One region of the Desulfosarcina variabilis str. Montpellier genome, then DNA from elsewhere that is predicted to be linked to it. Evidence: riboswitches for the same ligand, from Rfam matches in the RefSeq annotation. Region 1 holds a riboswitch; each other region holds the start of a gene.

Region 1 (3,134 bases):
CCACATGCGTGCCATTCTCATAGTTGACTGATATCCGGTCCGGGTTGCCCACGCATAGCGGCAGGATATACTTGCCCGGGCAAAGCTGGCAGAACGGAATCTGCAGCCCCAGGGCCACGGCCGGGCACATCACCGGAAAGGCCACCCATAAAGGCAGGAGTAGGGCGACCGCGAGAAAGGCCCATTTGATCCAGGCCAGGCTGCGGCGCAGTTTTTCAGAGAAACGCACATATCCCAGGCCGGCAGCCTGCCTCAGGCGGTCGAGCAGGTCCTGGACGAACCCCAGCGGGCACACCCAGCCGCACCAGGCCCGGCCGATGATGATGACTAAAAGCGAGAAGTAGATAAACTGAATCAGTAAAATGAACATGCTTTCCCAGGTGAACAGGCCCAGGGTCCGTTGCAGGGTCAGCATGAAGCAGGTACCGGCCCGGGCGCGCACCCAGCAACAGGAAAAAGTCGGCAGAAAATAACCAAAATATAATCCGCCGTAGGCGCCAAAGAGCAGGATGACAAAGGCGGCGGTCAGGATGGTCCAGCGCAGGGTGGATATTTTCATGGCAGATCCTTTTGAATTTTGTGATTTTCAAATACGATCAAGGCTTGACGGTCCCGGCGCCGGCGTCGGCGGGTCAGGCCGGCCACCATCAGCAGCGTAACGCCGGTGCCGATGATAGACCAGAAGGCAAATCCCATGGCCTTGGATCGCCATTCAGGCTGGTTCCGATAAACAACCGTGGGCAGGGTTGCGACGTAGTAGGTGTTCTTCTCACGATCGTGGTGGGTCGCTGTGTAGAGGTAATTTTGCCATTCGTGCTGGGAAAATCGATCATCGGTAGGCATGATTTCGAATTTGCCGGCCTTGTCGGTTACAACGGTTTTCCCCCACTGGCTGCCTTCGGTGGTTACCGTGACGGTTGCCCCAGGCAGGGGGCGGCCCTGGTATTTGACCATCATTTCATAGGTGTTGTGAGGCATCTGCATGCTGCCGCCAAATTTAGATTTGGCCGTATTGATGGCCGGTCCGATTTCAAGGGGCATCTTCTCGCCATCGTCGAAAAAAACCACCGAGGCGCGTCCCATTCGGCCGCCATGCCTGCGATGAACGACTATGTGTTTGGCGCAAAGAAAGACGGATTCGTTGATACCGTCGGCGTCCACGTCACGTTCTCCCAGGGGAATGCGGGCGCCGAGTAGGTATCGACCCATAAGTTTTTTGTCTTTGGGAAGGCTGACGCTGTCATCTTCTGTGGTCATAGAAGGAACTTGGGAGATGTCTCCGTTGGGATCGCGTACCAGGATGCTGGCTTGCCCCAGGTAACGCCTATCCAGTTTTTGCATATCGCCGATATTGCCTGAAGGGGGCAGCGCATTGATCGTCAGAAACTTGGCCGCCTTGCCGGCATCCATGTTCTGACGGCGAATTTTTCTGATTGTTCGCCAGTCGAAACGTTCCAGATCAAAACGACGGATGTAGCGCTCTTCATCCATAAGTTTCCAGTAAGCAATGGGTACGGTGCTGTCGGCAAGGCTGATGTCAGGGGCACCTATAAAAACGGCCATGGCCAATACAATCGCGATACAAATTTTCATCTCAATGTTCTCCCCAAAAAAAATCCCCGCGCCTGTTAAAACGCGGGGATACCGTTTTTTATCCCGAACCGAACAACTATATTTGAGTAAAACACCATCCTCCACGTTGGGTTTTACCGATTCATCAAAGGCAGGTCTTCTGGTTTCATCCAACTACTGGCCGCCTTCCCGTTCGAGAATAATCGAACAGTGGCGTCTTGGCCAACAGCGTTGTTTCCAGCGTTCGCGGAAACATGGATGTCACAGCGGCGGGACCACTCCCGATTTGCACGGGATTCCCTATTAAGTCCTGATGGACACCTTTGATTGATAAAATAGACGAACTTTACTCCATAGCGATATTTTCTTTTGGTTGTCAAGTAGTTTTTTTGAGCTTTTACTCGGTAATATGCCGAATTATTCGCATTGCCAATACGAACATTGAGTCTTAAATGAAGGATCATCGCACAAGTCCTTTAAAGACCGAAAAAGTCTCAAAACAGGCTCCCTGATGCCGGCGTTTCAATTTAGGCATCACGACAAGCTGTCGCTATTCGACGGTTCGAAAAGATGTCACCCCAATGTTGCAAAAGTGGGGCAAACACAGCTATTTTGCGGAATCGCGCAGTGTTATTGCAAACCGGTCGATAAAGCTGGGTGCTACCAATTTGCCTTCATGGCGTGCGTTGTTATTGCGGTGGTTTTTCTAACTTTTTGAGAAAGGCATTTTCGAAATGCCGGTGAGATTTCTCTAATTTTCTGGTAACATCTTATATTGTCGGTGGCCCTTTATTGTCAAGTTCTTTCCAAAGACAGACAGAGTAACCGAATTTTACGAGTTCGTCAGACTTTGACGGACGCTGCGTTGGAGAAAAGGCCCTTCGACATTGGCATGTATATTATTGATTCGATGGACGTGCGGAATCGAATACCGGGCGATGCCGGGGCTGCCGGTAGGGGCACGGCGCGCCGTGCCCTTACGATACCATGAGTTCTTTATGCCGGAAGCAACTTACCAGGTGATCGTTGACCACCCCGGCGGCCTGTAAAAAAGAGTAACAGATGGTACTGCCCGCAAAGCTGAATCCTGCTTTTTTCATGGTTTTGCTGACCGTGTCGGAAAGCACGGTTGTCACCGGAACCGCGTCGGCAGTGCGCCAATGGTTGTGAATGACCCGACCCTCGGTAAATGCCCAGATAAACGCGTCAAAGGATTCATGTTTTTCCTGAAGCCTTAAAAATGCACGGGCGTTGGTAACGGTAGCCCGGATCTTGAGCCGATTACGGACGATCGCCGGGTTGATCATGGCTTTGGCGATAGCCGCCTCGGACATGGTCGCCACCTGGCATGGATCGAAATCATATTTTAAATGCGGTCGGCAAGGTTGGCACCTATCGTGTTGAATGCTATATTTATGCAACTATTGGGTTTCGTTGTATTTGTCTCATGGCCAATGGACAGCTTGTTTTTGTGCATGCCGCCGTTAAAATGTCAAGCCTTTGGCCTCGTTCAATGGATGGCGTTTTGCGGGAATTTGTGTTTTATTAACCTCAACCTTGAT
Region 2 (3,134 bases), 1.3 Mb from region 1:
GGATTTACCGGACATGCAGAAGCTGAAGGAAAAGGCGGCCGGATGATCTGCCAGGGTAAAATGGATATTCTCACGAAACAGGCAATCACAGGCCCAGACATCGAAACCCGGCCTTATTTTGGTTCTGGAGATCCGGAACTCGCCGAGATCACCGGATCCATTCCAGTAACACTCAAAACGCTCCGGATTGTCCTGCCTGATATCCACCAACGCCGACGGTGAAGATAAGCCGTCGTTATGGGTGTAGCGAATATGATCGAGCATGGCCATTTGAACTATCCGATCTGCTTCCAATTCGACATGATGATAAGGTCTTCAAAATCTGAGATAAAAATTGCCGGTTGAAGTCCCCCTGGAGGCGCTTCACAATCATCTTCACGTCACACATACCAAGAGCCGTCCGCAGATATAAGAGTTGTAAAAGATAATTAGACTTTTCTAACTACAAATCACTGTCGGCATTGTCAACCTTTAAATTTTCCGGCCATGCCGATGATCCGATGCTTACAGAATTCGATTCCAAATGCAGCTTCCTTAATTCACATAGTCACCTTTTTGCGTATCGATCAACAGTCAATACACATCCCCCAATGCCACATGGCCGATCCCTTCTTCCACAGGCCTCTTGAAATACAGTGAAAGCCCAAGCGCCAGGCATGCAAACGCGCAAGCCACCATCACCACCGCAAGGTAGCCCAGATATCCGGCCAATGCCGTGCTGCCGGCCGCCGCGATAAACATCACCAGCGAGTACACGCTATACTGCAGGGTAAAGTCGGTAGCAGGGCTCGTCAGGGAAGCATGATCCATCATCATTGTGTTCATCAGGGCCGACAAGGCGCCTTGGATCAGAAAATACGCACCCACCGCACAATGAATACGCAAATCATCCGGAGGGCCAATCAGCGGCAATGTCAGGGCCAGCAAACTGACCACCTGGGCAATGGCCGTAACGATCAGAACAGAAAAACGCGACCAATGCCGCAGGAGCCAACCCGTGGAAAGAGAGGCTGACACGCTAAGGGCGGATCCCAATACATTCATGACCATGCCAATACGCTCCATGGACCATCCCGTGTCGACCAGTATCGGTGTTATCAGGGCATAGGCCAGGGCGCTGCCAACCGGATAGATTAACAGCAATAAAAGCCATTGTTTGTTCCCGGGGAGTTGCCAGAAACTCAAGAATCGGCGCAACAGCGCGTGGTTATCTTTGGAACCAATAGAATATGTCTTTTCCCGAAAGCACAGCACCTGGAACAGGGAGACCGACGTGCCCAATGCCAGGATGGCCAGACATCCCTTCCATCCGATATGAGGGTATGCCATCAAAACAGCGCCGCCTCCCAACAGGTTGCCGAGCATCCCACCCGCGGACTGGATGCCGTTGCCCAGGCCGCGCTCTTTTGCGGAAAGCAATCGGCAGGCCAATCCATCAGTGGCGATATCCTGGGTTGATGAGAAAAAGGCCAATACGGCGCATCCGGCAAAAACAGCGTTAAATTGCGTTGCGATGTCGAAGCAGCCGATGACGACCAGACACAACACCATCCCGGTCTGGGTCAACAGCAACCAGCCACGATAATGGCCGAGCCGGGAGAAGCCATAACGGTCAATCAAGGGCGCCCACAGGAACTTGATCACCCAGAAAAGCCCCAGAAGATAGATTACCCCCAACCGTTCCAGGGGGACCCCTTGGCGGCGCATAATCGCCACCAATGCGATCCAGAAAAAACCCAACCCAAAATGCTGGGTCATGTAGAGACTGGCCAGCAGCAGCCAGGTGCTCAGTGGTTTGCGGGTCATTCGTTCTGCCGTCGTTTCCATATCAACTGCACCTTTGCGATCAAGAATGTGAGAAGCCTCTGAGAGAAACAACACATTGATACTTCATCAAAAAGAAAAATCCCCGCTTCCACAATACAATGGAAACGGGGATTCCGTATTCAATCCCTGACGGCGCAACAATAGGTTTAAATAACTCCTTACCCGGGAGCAATTCCAAACCAATCCGCAGGCAGGTCTTCTGGCTCCACATCCATCTCGACGGCCTTCCCATTTGGGCATTGCCAAACAGTGACACGAGTTGCCGAGATGCCCGCTTTGAACCAGTCAAAGCATATGTGTTACAGCGGCGGGTCCGCTCCCGACTTTAACGGGATTCCCTCTTCAGTTATTACGAACACCTGCGAAATTAAAAACGTTAATGTTTAAACATCTCATATTGTCCGATGTCAATCATTTTTATTTTCTGCAGATGTCCAGTCCAGCAACAAGGGAATCAACAGTCAGTCATCTCTACCTTAAGTTTTGTAAAGAACTGCAAGGATATCATTCAGCGGCCGCAATATTCCACTTCTGGACAGGTGCGGCAATGCAGAAAAGCAGAAGCATCACCGCCGCCAGCCGCCATTCGACCAGAAACCATGCCTGCTTCAATGCCCCCCTTCCCAATTGATGGTGGCATATCGACTCTGAATTGATTGGGAGTTGCCGTCGGCCGCGGAGTGCCAAGCTGGGTTGTGCTCATACCATTGCTGAGCCGATGGTTATTTGGTGCGACATCGAACCTGTGCCCATGCACCTGCTGGGAGAGGCGCCGAACTGTTTTTTAAAAGCCTGGGAAAAATGGCTGAGGCTATCGTACCCCACGGCGTAGGCGGTCTCGGTGACGTTAAGACCATTGCCAAGCATTTCTCTAGCCCGGTTGAGCCTTTCGTTGCGTAGATACTGGAACACTGTCATGCCGTATATCTCACGGAAACAACGGTTTAGTTTCGGATGGGACATACCGGCCTCCCTGGCAAGCTGTCCCAACCCCAGCGGGTTTTCCAAGTTGCTGACCAGAAGTTCCCTGGCCCGTTCAGTGCTTTTCCGATCGTTCGGGTGCAGGCGATGCCAGTCTGGTGACGGTTGATGCCGGTCAGTCGAAATCTGGTGGAGTTGATGGGCGATCAGTTCCAGGGCCCGGCTCTCAAAGAAAAGCTTACGGGTCATGCCGCCGAAAGGACAACCAAGTAGTTGCTGCAATGCTGTACGCATGGCCGGCGTTATCATATGCAGGTGGTAAAAAAGATCATCCTGCCGTTCCTCCAGGATGCCCCGCATCACCGGATCAATCGCGTTCAAGTCAT
Region 3 (3,134 bases), 2.4 Mb from region 1:
AAGCATGGGCTTGAGCCGGGAGCCTATGTTTATGTGGCCGATTCAGCCTTCGTCACCGAGAACAATCTTGCCAAATGCAGTGACCAGACTTGGTTTTTATCCCGGTTGCCGGCGACCTACAACGAATGCAGCCGAATCATTCGTGAAGCCGTGCTCGAAGATGACTGGATCGATATCGGTCCTCTGGCTGAAGAACACGATCGTCCCAATCGACCCGTTGCTCACTACCGGGCCTATGACGGTACCGTGGAGCTTTATGGGAAACCCTACCGGGCAATCGTCGTCCATTCCAGCGCTCATGACAAAAGGCGTCACAAACGTATCGACCGCATGCTTAAGCAGGACCGCAAAAAACTCGACACCGACTGCAAGAAAGTCACGGATACCGTGTACTATTGCCGAGCAGATGCTCAGGCCGCGGCAGACAGACTGATCCGGCAATCCGACCCCAGTTACCACCACCTTCAGACGGATGTTCAAGAAATGCCCAAATATGGTCGCGGCCGGCCTGCCCTCGACAAACCCAGAAAGGTCTTGCGCTATGAATATTGTGTGACAACAACCGTTACCGAAGCCCCGGACAAGGTCGCCCCTATCAGGGAAGAAGCCGGTTGTTTTGTCCTGTTGACCAACCTTTTGGATCAGCAGGCGGCTTGGCCCGCCGAAGCGCTGCTTTCGTTGTACAAAAGCCAAATTGGTATTGAGCAAAACTTCAGCTTTCTGAAAGATCCTGCCATCGTAAACAGTATCTTTTTGAAGAAGGCCCGTAGGATCGAAGTATTGGGTCTGGTGTTGTTGATCTCTCTTTTGATTTGGCGCTTGATGGAGCGTTCCATGCGCCAATATGTCGAAACCAACGATTGTGAACTGCCCGGCTGGGTTCGCCGGAAAACCCGAAAACCGACCGCTTTCATGATGACTACCAAGTTTACTTCCATCATGGTCATCACCATCGGCAACCACAGGCAGTTGGCAAAACCTTTAAAATCATTCCAGCTGGAGTATTTGAAGGCGCTGGGCGTCACTGCAGACGTGTTTACCGCCCCCTAAAGAACATAAAAATTAGTCAAATAGGTGTCCGTTGGGGTGCTGAATGTACGTTATCAATAAATTTTTCTTCTCATTTAATTTCGTATTAAGGTAATTTTCAAAATCGTCTCTTAACATTTTAACATTTGTCTCTTATCTAACAATATTTGATCAGGCGCTTTTTTAAAGCATAAAAGAGAACCCTGTGAGAATCGGGGATGGACCCGCCGCTGTGATCGGGGACGAAAGCTGCAGGACGCCACTGGTCGTTAAGGCTGGGAAGGCGCAGCCGGTAGGATGATCCGAAAGTCAGAAGACCTGCCTGATCGATATAGGGAATGTCTCGCGTGGATGTCTTCATTCCTCATTTTCACTATTTTATTATTGAGGAGTGCTGGATATCTCGTACTATTTATAATTATAATTATTGTAGTTCGAGATTTTTTTGGTTTGTCTCATTTTTCATAGAGAATTGATAGGTGAAAAGCTAACAAAGAAGTTAAATTGCAGTATCTCTTAAATGACATTCTATTAGTTTTATTTCCTCTGAGCCGTCTTCAATACTGCATTTTTAATGTTTTATCCATAAATATAGGGGCTATTTCTAAAAAAGCCTTAACATTTTTAATCAGTTATGTTGATATTCTCAGCATGAGTAGTCATGAGATATCAGATGAGAAATTGAAAATTATAGGCCCCCTTGCTGGTGCGTAAAAAAAAGGAGCTTTTTGGGGCGATTGGCCTGAATCGTTCGGTCCATGGCAGACCGTTTACAAACGGTTTGCCATGTGGGCCAAATTGGCCATTTGGGATGACATCCTCTTGGTGGTATCGAAGGATGCCGACTTAGAATCGATCATGATCGACGATTCCCATGCAAAGGTCCACCAGGATGGGACCGGGGCAAAAGGTGGCACTTCAATCAGGAATTCGGTCGAAGCGCGGGTGCCTGACAGCTAAAGTCCATGCTTTTGTAGACGCATTGGGAAATCCTTTGCGTATTTGTCTGACCGAAGGAAATGTTCATGATCTTGTTCTAGCTCCGGATTTGGTTTCCAGTCAACCGGCATAATGATCCAAAAGTCAGAAAACCTGCCTGATCGATATAGGAAATGACCAGGATTTCTGAATTCCTAACATTTAATGGATAGCTTCTAAAGAAGAAAAAGATCTCAAACCACTTCATAATTATAGTAGTTCGGGGTTCTTGTTATTTAGCTCTTCTTGAGAAAATGAATTATTTGTAAATGAGAAACTAAACATTAGCAGTATACTTTTTTAAGTATTGTCTTGCTTTCTACTTTCTGACTTGTCCTCAATACTGCGTTTTCCTTACTTTCGTGTGTTATTTTCATTAAACGGCCGTCTGTTCTATAGATTAGTTCTTCGAAGTTACTATTCTATTAAACTAAGCCTAAACCAACAGCTCTTGTGAGATGCCTTTAGAAGAAATTGTCATTGATAAAAGGCATCAACCCGTTAGCATAAATAGTGGAAAAACGAGTTCTATCGAAAGATTCAATTGTACCGGGAGGTAACATGCCTCACGTCTCTTCCGAAAAACGTTTTTATTTTCAAAATAAAGAGAATCACATTGGGGCGATCCTGGAATTTATTCACCACTATAACAATGAGCTTAGAAATAAGGTTTCGCAGGTATGACCTCTACATGCGAAGGACTACCATATTATCTTTGTTGAAATGAGGATTATAGAATGTCCCAGCATATTATTGATATGAAAGAAAAGTTAAATTTTGTTCAACCAAGTTACCGCAAAGGCAAATTGAAAAGTGCTTTTGCAGGAAATTTAAAAGGGATAAAACCTTATGATAACGGGGCATTGTGCAGTCCTGAAATAGAATATAAGGTAGCAAAATCAGCATTTGATAAGTATTTACGAACTCTTGCAATACAAAAGTCAACGCATACAGTTTCCAACATTTCAACGTCTGACAAAAAAATTCTTGAAAAACCACTTATCCATTCGCGGCAACTTAAGGTTGAAAGAAATTCAAATAGACACAGGATTATTCATTTTTTATCTGGTAAGACTGCTGAAGTATCGCCGGATATGATAGAGTTTATTGACGCATTCAGACATGTT
Region 4 (3,134 bases), 1.8 Mb from region 1:
GGCAAAAGTTCAAATTGTTCAGGACGCGTCCCCGGCCCGGATAGGAAAAACAGATGTCCTTGAGGTCAATCAAAATAGGGTCGGCATCAGCCATTCCATTCCTCCCAGTAAAATCAGGGTTAGCAGTAGATAACCGGCCCAGATCCGATCGGTGGAGGAGAAGGAAAACTGATGGATGCAGTAGAATTTTCCTTTAAACCCCCGGCACAGCATGGACTGATAGACCCGTTCGGCCCTTGCCAGGGCGCGGACCAGGAGCATGCCGAACAGATAGGCATAGGTTTTATAGGTGTGCAGGTTGGTACCGGGAACAAATCCCCTGACCCGGATGGCCGTGCTAAGCCGCTGGTACTCCTGTTCCAGTACGAACACATAGCGGTAAGCGATCAAGAGCAGGTAGACGATTTTCCGGGGCATGCGCAGCCGGTTCAGTCCATGCCCCAGGGTGGCAATGGACATGGTGGCGATCAGGGCGATAAACACCATCAAAATGGCATTGGATTTGAGTGTGATCCGGGCGGCCAGGAGCAACCCTTCCCGGGAGCAGGCCACTGGCCCCAGAAGAAATGCAGGGGGGGGGGCGAAGGTGATGGGCAGTACGAGGAAAAGCAGAATATTGAAGATGTTGATGGTCGTCAGCCGTTTGGCGACGTCCTTTAGGGGCAGTCCGGACGTCAGTACCAGGATTACGGACAGAGTCAGGCCGGCGAGCAGCGTGGGAAATCCCATGGACACGGCCAGGAGGAACGAAAACAGCGTGGCAAAGACAATCCGCAGACGTGGATCAAGGCGGTGGAGTATGGACTTGCCCTGGGCAAAGGCTTCACTTAGCATGCGTTGCTCGTTTTCGTGATTCAGGCTTTTTTGCGCCGATAGCTAAAGTACGTTCCTTATACGGTGGTGCGGGGCCCGGGGTACCTGAAAATCCAGGCAGTGAATCCGGTTTGACCTTTTTAAGAAATCCGATACAAAATGCAGTCACAATGCCTTCGATTACCATCACGGGAAGGTGGGCGGTTACCACCAGGGTGGCCACCTCAACAAAATGTTCTTCAGTAAAAAGAAGGGAAATCGCGACCATGAGGGCAGTCAGCAGGACTGAAAATGCCCCGCAGGTAAAGGCCGCGACCAGGGCCATACCGGAATCTTTTTTTACTAAGTTGCCGAACAGGTAGTAACAGATAACGGCCGGACCGGCCACATTCAAGGTGTTCACCCCGAGAACGGTAATGCCTCCAAACTGAAAAAACATGGCCTGCAGGGCCAATCCAACCAGGATGGCGGGAAAGGCTCCCCATCCAAGCAGCAGTCCCACGATGCCGTTGAGAAGGAGATGGACACTGGAAGGGCCGATGGGCACGTGGATCAGGGATGCCATGAAAAAGGCCGATGACAGGATGCCCACCTGGGCCATATGGTCATAGTCCAGTTTTTTCAATCCGATAGCAGTGCCTAATACTGTCAGAGCGCCGCCGCTCAAGAGAACCGGTGCCGAAAGCACACCTTCTGATATGTGCATAATCTTTCACTCCATTGATCGGGCTGATCATGTTTATAAACAAAATTGACGAACGCAACAAAGTCAAAACTATGAGGAAGAAAGTGAGAACGGCAAATGCCTTGAAGAAAAGACGCTATGAGCGAATACACAGCCCTTGTACGAAGAAGGACAGGCTGTATCGATTTGCCGGCAAACTTAACTCCCGAAGCTATGACCGGTGTAGGTATTCAGGCAGGTTTTCTGACTTTCCCGCGCTTTCGAGCGCCTTCCCATTTCAGCTTTATGAAACAGTGGCCTGATGCTCGAGGGCGTTCCCGACATTGCCGGGTAGGATCACAGCGGCGGATCCGCCTCCGATTTTCACGGAGTTCCCTGTTGGTTTTGGTTAAAACACCTGAATACATTACCCTTTTGGGGGCTCGGGCCGATCCGGCAGCTGCAGCCGGGCTGAACACCTAAGGATGCAGCGCCGAATCGATTCGCCGACTAATTATTAGAATTGGTCTATTTTGTCAATCTGTTCGCTGGGAACAGGGCTTAAGGGCGCAGGTAAAAAATGATTACCCCATCTTGTTTGCCCTTTTAATTACATCGAAAGCGGGGCGGGATTGACTACTAAAACGGGATCGACCATTTAAATTGGTTTCCCGAGTAAAAGCGATTGCCGATGACATCATAACGACCAGGATCGATCCGACGTTGTGTGCGACGGCTCCCATAATCGGCGATAAAAGGCCTGTTATTCCAAGACAAATGGCAACCAGGTTTATGCCCAGGCTAATGATGACATTGATTTTGATCGTTCGTGTCATTTTCCGGCTTAAACGAATCAGAAACGGCAGTAGCGAGATACGGTCCTTCATCAACACGATGTCGGCGGTGGCAAGGGCCATGTCAGACCCACGCAGGCCCATGGCAACGCCTACCGCCGACGCTTTAAGGGAAGGGGCATCGTTCATGCCGTCGCCGACGAAGACCGTATCAAGGGAATTCGTTTTTTGAATGATTCCCATTTTTGTTTCGGGTTTTAAACGGTAATGGTAATCGGTGATGCCGATCTCATCGGCAACTCGCTTCACAGCGTTTTTTGAATCTCCAGATAGAATGGACATCCGGGTTACCCCCAGTGCCTTGAGTTGACTCACTGTCTCTGCCACATCGGGTCGGACGCGATCGAGCATGGCGATTTCACCGGCATGGTTTCCATCTATTGTAACCTGAACGATGGTTTCACCTGTGGCACTGTCGGTTTTGCCGGCACCCATTGATACAACGCTGCCGTCGACCATGGCGTTGACACCGGAGCCGGGAACAGCGGCCACGTCAATGGCTTTTTTCTTTTCAAGTCCCATTTTGGCCGCTTTTTTCAAAATCGCATGGGCGATGGGATGGGTGCTTCCCTGTTCCACGGCGGCAGCCATCGCCAATAATTTCTCTTGGGTAAATCCGTCCGCCGGCCGGATTGTCGTGATAACCGGTTTACCGGCGGTGAGGGTGCCGGTCTTATCAAAGAAAAAAGATCGGGCCTGGGCGATTTTTTCAAGGTAGCGGCCGCCTTTGATCATCATACCGGATCTGGCTGCCCGGCCCACGGTCGCGACAGTCGCAACCGGACCAGCCAACAAAAACGAGC

The links. A riboswitch is a leader RNA that binds a small molecule or an ion and turns the genes downstream of it on or off. The one in region 1 is predicted to bind cobalamin.
Region 2: linked by a shared signal. The riboswitch ahead of Dvar_RS32255 (MFS transporter) and the one ahead of Dvar_RS37910 (hypothetical protein) in region 1 are both predicted to bind cobalamin.
Region 3: linked by a shared signal. The riboswitch ahead of Dvar_RS05185 (hypothetical protein) and the one ahead of Dvar_RS37910 (hypothetical protein) in region 1 are both predicted to bind cobalamin.
Region 4: linked by a shared signal. The riboswitch ahead of cbiM (cobalt transporter CbiM) and the one ahead of Dvar_RS37910 (hypothetical protein) in region 1 are both predicted to bind cobalamin.

What each region holds. Positions count from the first base shown of each region.
Region 1 covers NZ_CP159846.1:8,396,775-8,399,908, reverse strand. The annotation lists gene Dvar_RS37915 (4Fe-4S binding protein) at 1-559, opposite strand, end outside; gene Dvar_RS37910 (hypothetical protein) at 556-1,593, opposite strand; cobalamin riboswitch at 1,705-1,912, opposite strand; gene Dvar_RS37905 (DNA-3-methyladenine glycosylase I) at 2,550-2,993, opposite strand.
Region 2 covers NZ_CP159846.1:7,138,506-7,141,639, forward strand. The annotation lists gene Dvar_RS32250 (helix-turn-helix domain-containing protein) at 1-270, opposite strand, end outside; gene Dvar_RS32255 (MFS transporter) at 574-1,827, opposite strand; cobalamin riboswitch at 1,999-2,205, opposite strand; gene Dvar_RS32260 (helix-turn-helix domain-containing protein) at 2,527-3,134, opposite strand, start outside.
Region 3 covers NZ_CP159846.1:1,172,577-1,175,710, reverse strand. The annotation lists gene Dvar_RS05190 (IS1634 family transposase) at 1-1,050, shown strand, start outside; cobalamin riboswitch at 1,186-1,370, shown strand; partial or broken gene Dvar_RS05185 (hypothetical protein) at 1,759-1,989, shown strand; gene Dvar_RS05180 (hypothetical protein) at 2,745-3,134, shown strand, end outside.
Region 4 covers NZ_CP159846.1:546,773-549,906, forward strand. The annotation lists gene Dvar_RS02490 (energy-coupling factor ABC transporter ATP-binding protein) at 1-94, opposite strand, end outside; gene cbiQ (cobalt ECF transporter T component CbiQ) at 70-834, opposite strand; gene cbiM (cobalt transporter CbiM) at 824-1,519, opposite strand; cobalamin riboswitch at 1,714-1,914, opposite strand; gene Dvar_RS02505 (heavy metal translocating P-type ATPase) at 2,062-3,134, opposite strand, start outside.